DNA from 2 places in the Alkalihalobacillus sp. NPDC127517 genome. Region 2 is predicted to be linked to the other one. Evidence: predicted binding sites of a transcription regulator. Region 2 holds the regulator's gene; the other holds the start of a gene.
What was found. Region 2 encodes NrdR, which represses ribonucleotide reductase genes. Its sites were predicted from a motif close to AACACNATATATNGTGTT; they were not measured.

Region 1: the regulator NrdR is predicted to act here: its motif matches at 3,081-3,098, upstream of nrdI (class Ib ribonucleoside-diphosphate reductase assembly flavoprotein NrdI).

Annotation. Positions count from the first base shown of each region.
Region 1 is NZ_JBNNQX010000001.1:190,910-198,440, reverse strand. It holds gene nrdF (class 1b ribonucleoside-diphosphate reductase subunit beta) at 1-471, opposite strand, end outside; gene nrdE (class 1b ribonucleoside-diphosphate reductase subunit alpha) at 552-2,663, opposite strand; gene nrdI (class Ib ribonucleoside-diphosphate reductase assembly flavoprotein NrdI) at 2,623-3,009, opposite strand; gene ACQKKO_RS00890 (SGNH/GDSL hydrolase family protein) at 3,282-4,067, opposite strand; gene ACQKKO_RS00885 (glycosyltransferase family 2 protein) at 4,190-5,230, shown strand; gene ACQKKO_RS00880 (ABC transporter permease) at 5,281-6,060, shown strand; gene ACQKKO_RS00875 (ABC transporter ATP-binding protein) at 6,060-6,782, shown strand; gene ACQKKO_RS00870 (CDP-glycerol glycerophosphotransferase family protein) at 6,977-7,531, shown strand, end outside.
Region 2 is NZ_JBNNQX010000008.1:258-7,788, forward strand. It holds gene mqnC (cyclic dehypoxanthinyl futalosine synthase) at 1-990, opposite strand, end outside; gene dnaI (primosomal protein DnaI) at 1,089-2,015, opposite strand; gene ACQKKO_RS11980 (replication initiation and membrane attachment family protein) at 2,018-3,466, opposite strand; gene nrdR (transcriptional regulator NrdR) at 3,717-4,172, opposite strand; gene ACQKKO_RS11990 (DUF1499 domain-containing protein) at 4,253-4,654, opposite strand; gene speD (adenosylmethionine decarboxylase) at 4,759-5,139, opposite strand; gene ACQKKO_RS12000 (glyceraldehyde-3-phosphate dehydrogenase) at 5,360-6,382, opposite strand; gene coaE (dephospho-CoA kinase) at 6,530-7,120, opposite strand; gene ytaF (sporulation membrane protein YtaF) at 7,131-7,531, opposite strand, start outside.

The DNA of each region.
Region 1 (7,531 bases), on a different contig from region 2:
CATCCCTTTATAAAGGGAGATGTCATCATTCGCTTGAATGTTTTCATAGATTCCAACAATCGTGTTTGCTTTTTTCTGAAGGAAACGATTTTCTTTCACCCAATCAAATACTTCATTTATCGTCTCAGTTGGAGCCAACGTCATAAAGATATTACTGTATGACTTTGCGTGCACGGCATTCTCCATCATTGCCATAAAGTTAAGCACAGCTTTACGCTGGTGGCCTTCAACGTGATCGGCAATAATCGGCATGCCTGTGTTCCCTTGCTCCGTATCAAGCAGGGTTAATCCTGCTAGAACCTTCATGTACGCATCTTTTTCAGTTTCCTCAAGATACTTCCATGTTAAAAGGTCTCCGTTTAACGCGACTTCCTCAGGAAGCCAGAACTGCTTTACGTTCTGGTTATAGAACATTTGTGTAAAGTCGTCCTCGTGCTTTGACCAGTTTGCTGCATCAAATACTCTGCTCATGATTGTGTATCTCCTTTATTTCTATTTACATAACAAAAGAGGTGACAGGGCCACCTCTTTGATGGATATTTGCTTCTATTTTATACGACACAAGATAGGCAGCCTTCTTGGCCGGTGTCTTTTGTTCTAGCATAATAAATCGTTTTGATGCCCTTATGGTGAGCATACAGATCAATACGATTCAAATCACGAGTCGTCATCGTATCTTTTAGGAATAACGTAAAGCTAATTCCTTGGTCAACGTGCGCTTGAATGGTTGAAATCATGTCAACTACCTTGAACATGTCCATATCATAAGCTTCTTTATAGAAGAACCAGTTAGACGGTGCAAGTCCTGGCATAGGGTAGTACGTTTTACTGTTACCGTACGTACGCTCCTCCATACGCTCCATAATTGGCATAACGGATGCCGTACTAGATTGGACGTATGAAATCGAACCAGTTGGAGCGATACATAGGCGATAGCTGTGATACAGACCATCTGTCTTCACGCGCTCAGCAAGCTGTGCCCAATCTTCTTTTGTTGGAACATGCATCCCTTCAAATAATGTTGCAATCTTCTCGAATTGTGGAGAATAATCATTCTCAAGATATTTAGTGAAGTAGCTTCCATCTGCATACGTTGAACCTTCAAACTGATGATACGTTTGTCCAGTTACTTTTGCGATTTCATTTGAACGCTTGATCGAATAGAAGTTCATCATCATAAAGAACGTGTTTGCAAAATCACGCGCTTCTTCGCTTTCATAAGCAATTTGGTTTTGAGCAAGGTAACCATGAAGGTTCATCGCACCAAGTCCAATTGAACGCATCGCGTGGTTTGCACGCAGGACAGCTGGCGCATTTGGAATGTTTGTTGTTTCAGATACGTGCGTCAGAGAATCTGTAGCAATTGCAACAGTCTGCTCAAGAGATTTATTTTTCATCACATTCATGATGTTAATGGATCCAAGGTTACATGAGATATCTAAACCAATCTCATCTTCTTCATTATAATCACCATAGGTTGAAACTTGAGAGGCTTGAAGAACCTCAGAGCAAAGATTAGAGAATTTTACCTTACTAATATGATTGTTTGCGTGTGCGTTGTTCACATTGTCAGCAAACATAATATAAGGATAGCCTGACTCTGAACGAAGGATAGCAAGCTTCTGTAACAAACGACGTGGGTTCATCTTGTCCTTACGAACGCGCGGGTTGTCTACAAGCTGATCGTACATTTCATTCATATCCATCTCGTCCATGTGAATGCCATATTCCTTGTAGATCGTGTGTGGATAGAATACATACGCATCCTTGTCCTCACGTGCAAGCTCAACGAACTTATCAGGAATAACGACTCCGATCGATAACGTCTTTACGCGAACGTCCTCATCTGCTGAGATTTTACGAGTATCAAGGAAATCATTAATATCACTGTGGAACACATTTAAATAAGCCGCTCCTGATCCTTGACGCTGACCCATTTGATCCGCATAACGAAACGCATTATCAAGAAGCTTCATTACACCAACGACACCCTTTGTCGCATTCTCAACATCTTTAATCGCCTCACCCTTTGCACGAAGCTTAGAAAGATTAAGAGACACACCGCCACCTAACTTAGATAACTGCATGGAAATATCAATAGCCTTAGAAATATCATTTAACGAATCATTTACTTCCAGAAGGAAACAACTAACAAGCTCTCCACGACGCTTACGACCCGCATTTAAGAATGAAGGGGTACTTGGCTGGTACTCTTGATTAATCATTGTCTCAACATATTGCTTCGCTTTGGCCACATCACCCTTAGCAAAAAACAAAGCTACGATCGAAATGCGGTCTTCGTAGCGCTCAAGAATCTTCTTCTTATCATTTGTTTTTAGAGCATAGTCATTGTAGAACTTAAATGCACTCATAAAAGAAGGGAAACGGAATTTCTTATCATAAGCAAGTTGATACACTTCCTTAATCTCTTCCATTGTGTACATCTCAATGATGTGTGCCTCGTAGTAGTCGTTCTCAACAAGATACTTAATCTTTTCCTCAAGATCATGGAAAAAGACTGTATTTTGGTTGATATAATCAACAAAATAGCTATGTACAGCCTCTAAATCCTTATCAAACTGAAATTGACCTTCCTTGCGAATCATAATTTGGTTGTTTAACTCAACCCAACGTGGAATGCTGTTTTGTTTTTGTAGTAGCATCATTGACCTCCTGTGTAAATCCTTCTACGTCTGATGACGTGCCGCTTAACTCAAACTTCCTGAACACAGGAATATTGTAACGTGCAGAAATGGTATCCGCACTTTTTGCAAAGTTTGCCCCCCATATCCGATTCCCGCTTGCTGCCACACCTACAATGTAGTCAGCATTCTTTGCTAGAAACGCCTCCGTACTCGCTGGCACATTACCAAAGCCAGTTGTATACGTAATGAGGATAAAGGGCTGATCTATGTGTGTATCTTGATGTAGTGGTTGCTTGTCCCCAAAAGGAAGCTTATCCGCAAACCGTTTCACATTACCAGTCTTTGAATCGTATATGATTTGCATCTCATATCACGTTCCTTTTCCAATCAATCTTTAAAGAACTATACCACATATAGTATAAGATAAACACTAAAAAAACAATATATAGATATTACCCACAGGTTGTGTATAAATAAACGAAAAAGCCGTCGCAGTCGGATGTTGTCATGTGGACAAGTCTTTTTGTCGAAAAATATAAACTTTTAGGAGGTAAATATTGTTGCTTGAAAAGAGAGATTTTTGTCACAAAAAACCATGAATCATTTCGATTCATGGTTAAGGTTAATCCAGTTTATTTATTCAGTAAGGAACTTCTCCATAAAGGTCGCTAACTCCTCATGACCTCTTTCTGAGAGGATACCACTTTTCGAGTATTCTTCTATTTGCGGATCTGTAACGTCAGGCCACTGTTGCCAATGGTTAGCATATAAAAGTGAGTTATTATCTGCAAATTCCTCTAGTGATTGTATTTGAGTTAAGTAAAAACTAGGATCTAGTAGTGGATTAGATGGGAAAATGATAACTTTTGCATTAGGTAGTTGATCATTCAACTGTTCTAAAAGAGCAGTTAGGTTTTCCTCAGACTGTTCAGTGGAAAGGACTGCGGAATTATCATTTAATGTTAGAGATTCAAAAAATATAATATCGGGGTTCGAATCAATGACTACTTCAATATCTGTTGAATTTAGTATTTCAGAAGTCGTTTGCTTCCCAATATTAACAATGTCATAAGTGATAGACAGGTTATTGTTTTCTAAAGTATGTACTAATAAACTGGGCCAATTTTCGGAATTATCTTCTTCATCTAAACTCGATTGAATAGCTTCTGAGCCCAAGAATGTAATTTTAAGTTCATTAGATTCTAGATTCTCATACGTATCACCAAGTATCCCACCGAATGATTGACTTTCTTCCGTCTCTATTATTTCATTTGATGAATTTGTGTTATTATTAGTAACGTCTGTTTGGGCGTTAGTTGCTAAATCATTGAGTTTGTTTTGATAAGATATGTATCCAAAAGCGATGATTCCAATTGACAAAATAATTGTTAAAACAAATGCTAAGTTTTTCAGGATGAACATTCCTTTCTGAGTATAAAGATCTAGTTTATTATATATCTAACGTTTCATTAAAGAAAGGGTTTTAAATAACACTCCATAAGAATACCGAGCACGGAATGTTTTAGAAAAGAAGGTGTAGGATTTTGTCTAATGTTACGATCTCTGTACTAGTTGTTACTAGAAACGAAGAAAATTATATTGCGGAGTTACTAAAAAAGCTGATTAATCAGACCTTAAACAGGGGGCAATATGAAATTATTATTGTTGATGGAGAATCAGATGATAAAACGCTAGAAGTAATAGAACCCATCTTGAAAGAGAACAAAGACTTTATTAGAGTCATATCCAATCCCCAGAAAACATTACCGCCTGGATGGAATTTGGGCATTAAAGCGTCTAGAGGGGACTACATCCTGAGAGTAGATGGTCACACATCAGTACCTAACGATTTTCTTGAGAGTTATATAAATCTAATTAATAGAAAACCGGAAGTGGATTGTGTAGGTGGGATCATCGTATCAAAAGGAGAAGGGTTTCAAGGCAAAATTAATGAATACGTGTATTCCCATCGATTTGGTGTTGGTAATTCCAAATTCCGGACGACAAAAGATGTATGGGAAGGCTTTGTTGATACTGTGCCTTATGGAGCCTACAAAAAAGAAGTGTTCGAAACAGTTGGTTATTTTAATGAACATCTAAAAAGAAATGAAGATATTGAATTCCATAAACGTATGAAGGACAAAGGCGGACAATTCTATCTATCAACGTCCATCCAATCCACTTATTATGTAAGACCTTCACTTAGAGGCTTGATTAAAAAGTCGCTAGGTGATGGTGTATGGAACATTATGGCCAACCGAGTCAGTTCAGGGAGTTTAAGGCGTCGTCATAAAGCCCCATTATACGCCTTTTCACTAGGAGTTCTAGTTACAATCGCAGCAATACTCAACCCTGTAGCAAGGTGGTTTTTTCTAAGTATGATTATACTTTATCTATTTGCAGCTGCTGTATCTACGGTTGAGTTAGCCAAGAAAAATGGAGTAAAGTATTTTATACCAGGTATTTTCACATTTTTTTGTCTACACTTTTTTAGAGGTTTCGGGAGCTTTTCGGCACACTTTAGAAAAGAATATTGGGTAATTAAACTGAAAAGCGTGCGGGAAAGTGACAAAAAGTTTAATTGATGATATAACATTGTAAGTAAAAACTCCAAACTAAGTTAGGTTGAGATTTAATGAGAGAAATTTTTCGATATAAAGAACTCCTTTATTTTCTTGTGCATAAGGAATTACGTGTAAGGTATCGTAATACATTCTTCGGCTATTTCTGGACATTACTAGAACCATTAGGTCTGATGTTAATATTTACGTTAGTATTCATGGTGATTGCTAGAGTTTCAATTGAGAATTATACGCTTTTTCTAGTCTCAGGTTTAATCCCATTTATGTACACTCAGCATTCTGTATCAAGAGGTACGAAAAGCCTTACAGGGAATGGATCATTAATTAAGAAAATTTATTTTCCTAGAGAACTGTTCCCGTTAACGATAACATTTTCTAGCTTAGTAAATCTGTTAATATCTTTAGTTTTAGTTGCTGCATATTCACTCTATATTAATGGTTCAATACCGCTAGTTGGATTAGCGGTTTTACCATTGGTGATTGTTTTACAAACCGTACTTTTATTGGGTATTGTATTTATATTCTCATGTGTAAATGTTTACTTTAGAGATGTCGAGTTTATAGTTGGTTTATTAATGAGAGGATGGATGTATTTATCTGCTGTGATGTATCCACTTATTCAAGTTAAAGAACAATTAGGTGGTTATTTTATCCTATTTCAGCTTAATCCTATGGTAACCATTTTAACAATTTATCGCTGGATTTTTCATGGTGGGGAACTTACACCATCATGGGGAATGATTACTTATACAGTCATTTTTTCATTATTCATTTTCTTTGCAGGCTGGAAATTCTTTAAGATAATGAGTAAAAAGATTGGAGAAGTTATTTAATGACAAGTGCATTAGTGGTTAAGAATGTTAAAAAAGCTTTTAGAAAACCAACTGAAAAAACGTTAAAAGGACAATTAATCTCTTTATTTAAAAAAGAAAAAACAATAGATAAATTCCAAGCTTTAGAAGATGTATCGTTCGAAGTAAAAAAAGGTGAAGGATACGCAATAATAGGAAAAAATGGTGCTGGGAAGAGTACTTTGTTTAAAGTGATTTCTGGTGTAATTGTTCCAGACCAAGGCACGATCGAGTTACATGGGACTTTGATGCCTTTAATTGAACTAAGTGCAGGGTTGAGTGGTGACCTATCGGGTTTAGAAAATATTAGATTGAATTGTGCAATATATGGTTTGAAAAAAGAAAAAATACAAGAAATTCTTCCCCAGATTGTGGAGTTTGCAGAACTAGACGAATTCATAAACACACCCGTTAAATTCTATTCTTCTGGTATGAAAGCAAGGTTAGGATTTTCAATAGCTGTCCATATTGACACTGATATTGTGTTAATTGATGAAGTGTTAGCTGTGGGTGATAAAGATTTTCGAGAAAAGTGTAATAAAAAGATGATCGAAATGAAAAAAAGTGGAAAGACAATTGTTATTGTTTCACACAGCATGGGGCCATTAAAAAAGATTTGTGACCGTGCTATTGTATTAAAAAAAGGGAAGGTTGAAGCAGAAGGAGATATAATCGATATGATTAAATTGTACGAAGCAAAATAGATGAGATAAATAACCTTTAGATAAATAATCTAAAGGTTATTTATCTTCAAAAACTATCTTTTATATTTTAATTACTAATGTTAAAGGACTAAAGCTAGAGATAATATTAGTAAATTACTAATATTACCATAGTTGCTACGGAGTAGGTATGATAGCATACTTATTAATGTAACGTTCAAAGGAGAGAAGGTAGTATGTTAAGCGTCCAAGAAATAAATTGGGATGGGGAATACTTACGAGTACGATTACAAATTTCATCTCAAATAAAAAATATTAATCTAATCGCAAAAGATGTTAATAGCATTAATCTTAACTGTGATATAACAAAAACAAATGATTTTTTGGAAATTATGGTGTCTAATATTGAATTAAAGAAATTAAAAATAGGAGAATGGAAGCTATATATAAGCTATAGAAAAAGGTTCAAAAACCAAATTATACCATTATCTTATTTAAATGCACCACTAGCTTCACAATTTACAAGGCATCTAAAGCCGATCATCAATAAAAAGAATACAAGTGCAGTCTTATTTATTAACAATAATCACCAGTTAGAGATTCATGTTGCGGATTATTTAACGATTCTTTCTACTAGTTTCCAGAGAGTGCACTTTTCATATTCAATATCAGAAGTGGAATACATCGATAATAAGATTTGCTTCTACACTCCCGAGACTTTATGTGATTACTATGATGAAGCACTTTTAGTTTTTGAGGGAGAAGAAACGAATAAACACGTTAAAGTTGAG
Region 2 (7,531 bases):
ATTCGTGTTGACCTTATGCGTTGTATTGGCAGCTGACACTACGTTTTCTTCCATCATCGTTGAACCAAAATCGTTACAACCAAAATGAAGTGACTGCTTTCCTACTTCAGGTCCCATTGTTACCCATGAAGACTGGAAGTTTGGAATGTTATCTAAGAAGATGCGAGAGATCGCTACATTCTTAAGATAATCTTCTTTTGTCAGTTTCTTTAATCGACGCAGACCCGTATTCTCAGGCTGAAGCAGCCATGAAATAAAGGCTGTGAAGCATTCCGTTTCATCTTGAGCATCTCTCACCCGCTGCAAGTGCAAGGCACGTTCTTCAAATGACTCCCCAAAACCAATAACCATGGTTGCGGATCCGAACATACCAACCTTCTTACTTGCTTTCATCGCATCCATCCACTGTTCCCACGTAACCTTCAGGCGACTAACACGCAGTCTTGTTTCCTCAGTAAGAATTTCAGCTCCACCACCTGGCATACTATCAAGACCCGCTGCATGAAGCTCACGAAGAACTTCTTCCACCGACAAGTCAGACACCTCAGCGATTTTCCAAATTTCAGCAGGAGAGAACGAGTGCATCCAGATATCAGGAAAGCGCTCTTTAATTCCTTTTAACAAATTCGTATAATAATCAAGCTTTAAGTTAGGATTGGTTCCACCTTGCATTAGAATCTCTGTTCCACCGACATCAAGAGTTTCTTGAATTTTAGAGAAGATCACTTCATCATCAAGAACATACCCTTCTTTTGAATTAGGTGGGCGATAAAATGCACAAAAGCTGCAATATGTATCACAGAAGTTTGTGTAGTTTACATTTCGTCCGATGACAAATGTTGTAACAGGCTCTGGATGCCACTTCTTCATAATTGTATCAGCGGCTTTTCCTAGCTTTTCAAGGTCATCACTTTCATATAATTTTACAGCGTCCTCCATGGAAATACGATCCCCATTGACGGCGCGTTCAAGTATTTCATCAACGCTCATGTTGTAACCCCCATCACCTTTTAAAGGATAATTTCATCGTATCATAGATAAATAGAAACTTCCAATTGACAACACCTAAAAAAAAAGGAGAGGCTACGTTAGCTTCTCCGATTCTCACCTTTAATTATTATCGCTTCTGTATAATGCTTAATTCGTTCCATTATTCGCATGGCCTTTAGCTCTTCTGTACCACCTTTATCTGAATAAGCAAGATGGCGTTCCAACTCATCATAATCATAGTTCGATGTAAAAAGAGTAGGTAACTTTTCAAGCATCCGGTGCTGCAAAATGGCACCTAGCACATCATCCCTTATCCAGCTTGACATCGTTTCAGCGCCAATATCATCTAAGATTAATACTTGTGCTTTCTTAACCGCTTCAAGCTTCTCTTGAAATGAACCATCAGAGATGGACTGTCGCATCTCCCGAAAGAAATCAGGAGCGAAGATAATGAATGTTTCAATGTTTCGATCCTTTAATTCGTTCGCAACCGCACCCATCAAATAGGTCTTTCCAACGCCAAATTTGCCATATAGGTATAATCCGTTGCCATCTTCTCCTGGCTTTGCATTCATGGCAAATTGAAGAGCAGCACGACTTGCTTCCATTCGGTCTGTTCCGTGATCTAAATGTTCAAAACTAGCAGAAAGAATTTCTTTAGGGATATAAAGAGATTGAATAAGCGTTTGTTCCTGCTTTTGTTTCTCAGCTTGAACTTTTAAGCTACAGGCATGATACTGAAGCTCTAAATGCTTACGGTCCACATATAGCTCTGGCTGATACCCTTGCATTAAATTAGGGCAACGAACAAGCCCAGGACAGTTATCACAGTTCTCACGCTCTTTTTTGTATTCATAAAGCTTGTTAAGTCCTGTTTGGATCATCTCACTTGTTACAATAGGATGTTCTTCTAAGAAACGAATGATATAAGGGCTTTTTAGCAAGTCTTCCTTCGCACGATCCAATCGCTTTTGAAGTTCATCATTTCCATCCCATTTGGAAAGCGCTGTGTCTATACGTTCCACAATTACCCTCCCTTTTGTTGTTTTGATCGTCTTAATTCTTCGAGCATGCTCTCAAAGCTTTGTTTTGACTGTTGCTCTGTATCATTCGACCGTTCAGTTTTGTTTTCACTTGCTGAAGCCGTTTCCGATTGTGCTTGCTCTTGGGATTGTTTTTCTTCAAGTAGCCATTTTGGAAGCTTATCTTTCTTACGATTTCGTTTCCCTTGTTGTTTTTGCGTGGAATATGAATCCGCAGCTTCCGCCTTGCTTTGCTTCTCTTGCTTTGCCAGTTGCATCGCTTCATGAACAAGCTTTACTTTTTTCCTAGACCAATGACCAGCAATCTTATGAACAAGTGGTTTAGAGAGCTTCATGTCATATTGATACAACACATAATCCAACAAGACATTTGCAACACCTGGTAACAACTGATAATCAAGAATGAGTCCTTCAACAATCTTCACATCAGCTGGTGCGACCTGAGCACCCTCAGAGCGAAGTTCAAGAAGTCTTAATGGCGAAGTCTCCTCGTAAAAGAGGATCGTTCTCTCTTCATCTGTTGTTGGTTCCTTCTGATTCATCGTACGCTCTTTCATCGGCTGTGTTCTCAGACCCAGTCCAGGAGGATTACTCCCATATTCCAACCGATACCAATCCTGTGCTTTTTTCCTTAATAATTCTAAATCAACTCGTTCGTCCGGTCCCACTGCTTGTGAAACAATTTTACTCATTTCAAGCGGATCCACACGATAAACAAAGGCCAGTCGAATGACGGTTTCTTCTACTTCTTTTGTGATCGCCCGTTCTGGAACCACAAAGCTTGAAAGTGCATTTTTCATAAGCTCCAAGTCAAAGTCTTCGAAAGAAAACCCTTGTTTATCATGACGAGAAAGAATTGTTTTATTTGTATAATTCGCCAGTGCTTCCCCGGTTTCTGAACGTAAATTTGAAACCATCTCAGAATGATGTAAGGACGTATACACCTCATCAAATGAATACGTTAACTCCGTATATTCTGATGTCGGAACTGCGTCCACTGAAAAACGATTACGTAATTCTCTAAATTGGGTTTTCCCTAATCGATTAAAAAGATACACACTGAGTACATCATTTTCAAAAAATTGTTTAGGTGTCATAGGTGGTTGCAGTTCATAAAGATAGCGACTCTCTGAATCAACCTTTTGTTTATAGCTTTTTAGTAATCCAATTCCTTCTAGCTTTTTACGTTCCTCAAAGATCTCTGCTAGTGAGAGCTCTGTCATCAACATAAGCTGCCGATGCGTTTGCTCGGAGCTAATCCATTGATCTCTTTCTAAATGTGCCCATAAGGTTGTATATAAACCGTTTGCTACCGTACCTATTAATGGTTGATAGAGTAATACCATTACTTTTTGATCCATATCAGTTAAATAATCAGCCGTTCGAACGGTATATCTATCAACAGGAAGCAGCTCCCTCCAGTGCCAACTCAACGTAGTGCCCCCCTTGTTTCTTCAATCGTGATCATAGTGTAACACGTTCCCTCTATTTCTGCGCCTCATAAATCTGGCAATGCAGGAAACAAGGGCTTTACTATAAAAGATTACATGCTTACATTCAATCTATGAAAAAGCTTGTTCAATAAAACACGAACGGCAAATGATTCCTTTGCAGAATCATTTGCCTTCTTTAAATCCGTTTTTAGTTATTCCTGCTTCTAACCAGCGAACATTGCAAATGCCATTATTCCTTGTTCATTAAATCAGTTAATTCTTTAATGAAGACATTAATATCTTTAAATTGGCGATAAACGGAAGCAAACCGGACATATGCCACATCATCAATGTCTGCCAGTCTTTCCATAACTAATTCTCCAACGTCTTGGCTAAGCATTTCATTTTTCCCAGACCCTCTTAGATCTCTTTCAACATTATTTACTACGTTCTCTAATGTTTCAAGGGAGACTGCTCGTTTTTCACATGCACGAATAAGTCCTCTTAAAATTTTATCTCGACTGAACTCTTGGCGCGTCCCGTCCTTTTTTACAACAATTAATGGAACCTCTTCAACCGTTTCAAAGGTTGTAAACCGGTTTCCACACGATTCACATTCTCTTCGTCTTCGTATTGAGCGAGCTTCATCACTTGGCCTAGAATCCAGTACCCTTGTACCATTAAAATGGCATGTGGGACATCGCATGTAATCATCTCCAACCTTACACAAGTCAAGTCTTCTTTCTACCATTTATTTTATAAAAAAAGACGGGCGCTGACAAGCGGTTATAATAGTTGCTCCCCTAAGCCAGACCCGATATATATCAGTTGTTTATCCAATCTCTTGTACATTAACTCAAGCATCCGTTTACTTTTTCCAAAATCTGAAGGCAAGACGGTATTATATGAGCATGAAAAATCAACCGCCGTCTTAAACGGTCTAACCGTAATAACAGAGGCTACCAGTAAAAACTTTTTCCCGGATGATTGCTCAATAATGATTTCTCCGCGTTCTCGTTCCGTTCGTTTTAAGTTGTATCCCGATTCTTTTACAACAACTTCTATCGCTTCAATGACTTTATCCTTGTTTCCTTTATAATATCTTGTCTGAAGCGATTCATTACTGTGTTTTTCCCCTGTTTCAGCATGACTTCTCGTTAAAAAATGCCAGGTTTCTTTTAATCCCATATGAACCCCTCTTTCTCTACAAAAATCAGTAAGCGTTATCATTAGTATAAACTAAAAAAGTGAATCTGCCAAAAGGCAAATTCACTTTCCTACATACGTTGTAATTAATTAGATTCAACAGCCACTTTTTTAGGCTGAACTGGTCCCATACCTCGAGGTACTTCAATGACTTCGCTAGACGTTGAATGAAGTTCCTGAGCTATATAATTGGAAGCCAGGTGCGGATCTAAATCTCCACAGGTATATACATCTATACTCGCATAGCCATGTTCAGGAAAACTGTGAATGGTTAAATGTGATTCTGAGATGATCACCACTCCACTCACACCATGAGGGGCAAACTTATGAAAAGCTACCTCTCTTACTTCAGCTCCTGCTTTTAACGCGGCATCAACAAAAACCTGTTCAATAAAGTCCATATTATTCAACTTTTCTACATTACAACCCCATAGTTCTGCAATAACATGCCGACCCATTGTGTCCATAAGTTGAATCCCCCTTTACAGTAATAATCATGCCTTTCCAAGCATGCAGCACCACCTATACACACGGGGGAAAGTTAGTCCTATGAGGTCCTAACCCTTTCTGTGTAGAGATCATACCTTGTTTGCCGTTCACGGCTCACGACAACAAGTATACTGTTTTTCAGAGGTCAATGCAATAGACTCAAGTAAGAAACTTGTCATTAATTGCGTATACTCTCACTCATACAGTTAATTCTTTTTTTAGGCGTGCAGCAACATAATTCATTAGATCCACCACTCGACATGAGTATCCCCACTCATTGTCATACCAAGCAAGAACCTTTAAGTGACGAGTACCTTGAACACTTGTAGATAATCCGTCAATAACCGAGGATTGCTCCTCTCCATTAAAATCAATGGAAACAAGTGGTTCATCCGTTATTCCAAGGATGCCTGAAAGCTCAGAGCTTGCCGCTTGTCTAAATGCTGTGTTCACCATTTCTACTGTTACATCTTTCTTTAATTGAACAACCAGGTCTACTAATGACACATTTGGTGTTGGTACTCGTAATGCCATCCCATGAAGCTTTCCTTCAAGCTGAGGCAGAACTTTAGATATGGCTTTAGCGGCACCAGTAGAGGTAGGAATAATAGATTGGCCACAAGATCTGGCTCTACGCAAATCTTTATGAGGGTTATCGATGTTTTTCTGATCATTTGTATATGAATGAACCGTTGTCATCATTCCGCTCTCAATTCCAAATCTTTGGTCGAGTACTTTTGCAACCGGTGCCAAACAATTTGTTGTGCATGAAGCATTTGAAATAATGTGGTGATGCTCTGCCTCGTATTCGTGTTCATTTACACCCATGACAATCGTAATATCTTCGTCCTTTGCAGGTGCTGTAATTAATACTTTTCTTGCCCCTGCTTGCACATGATATCCCGCTGCTTCTTTTGTTTTAAACGCACCTGTCGCTTCAATGACAATATCAATCTCTAGCTCACTCCAAGGAAGGCTTCTTGGATCTCTTGCTTGGAATAACTTAATTTCTTGACCATCAACATATAATTGATCATCCTGAACATCCACTGACAGAGGAAATCTTCCATGCACGCTATCATATTTGATCAGATGTGCAAGCGTCTCTGCTGGATACGTTGCATTAATAGCTACCATATGAACCTTTTTATCAAGCATAGCCTTACGAAAGACCATTCGTCCAATACGTCCAAACCCATTGATCGCTACATTTGTTTTCATCATGATCCCACCCTTTATAGTGTTATACTTTATAACCATTTATTTATTATATAGTATAACACATTATAATTAAGTGCGAATGATTTTCTTGAATATAATAAAAAAACCTACTAAAAATCAGCAAAACTGATCTTTAGTAGGTCATATCTATCCATTCCACGCCTTTAATATGTGACGCAATTCATTTCTTGTCTCTTCCCTAGTACCATGATTATGAATGACACCATCTGCTCGTTCTATTTTTTCATCAATAGGTATTTGAGCATTTATTCGTGATCGGGCTTGTTCCATTCCTGCTTGATCGCGGGACATTAATCGTTTAAGCTGAAGCTCTGGTGTGACATAAACAAGGAGCACCTTATCCACTAGGTAAAATAACTCACTTTCATATAGTAAGGGGATATCCATCACTACATGCTCATGTCCTTCCCTCTGATAAGCCTCAGCCTTTGCAACTAACTCCGACCTCACCACGGGATGAACAATGGCATTTAGTTTCAAGCGCATGCTCTCATTTGTAAAAATTCGTTCGCCAAGCATTGCGCGGTTAATGGAGCCATCTTTATTTAAAATCTCATGCCCAAACGCCTGGACAACTTGATGATACGCTGCCCCGTCTATTTCCAATACTTTTCTAGCAATCACATCGGCATCTACAACAGGAATACCCTCCTGCACCATCATCGATGCCACAGTTGATTTTCCCGTCGCTATTCCGCCGGTTAATCCAATAATCATAAGCTCCTCCTTATATCTTCCAAATTCCGATTATAATGAGAAGAACTCCAGGAATAAAGGCGAGTCGATTAATCCAAGAAATACTCGCAAACCGAAATCCACTTTTCATGCCAAGCATAAGAAAGAAACCACTCATAAAAGCGACGCAGACTGCGAGTAGCCAAGGAGCATACCCTAGTAACGCTGCTCCTACCCCAGCTCCAAATGCATCAAGCGATAAAGCTGCCCCGAGCAAGAGCGCTTCTCTGCCTGTAATAGCGCCAGACTGATCCATATCTGCTTTTAATGGTTCTCTTAGTACATGAATTACAAATCCAAAGATCCTCAGTTGAAAACTAAACGGATGTTCTTTTTTCTTACGCACCGGCTTTGGTTTCTTTTTAACAGGCGCATACACCTGCCATAATGTAA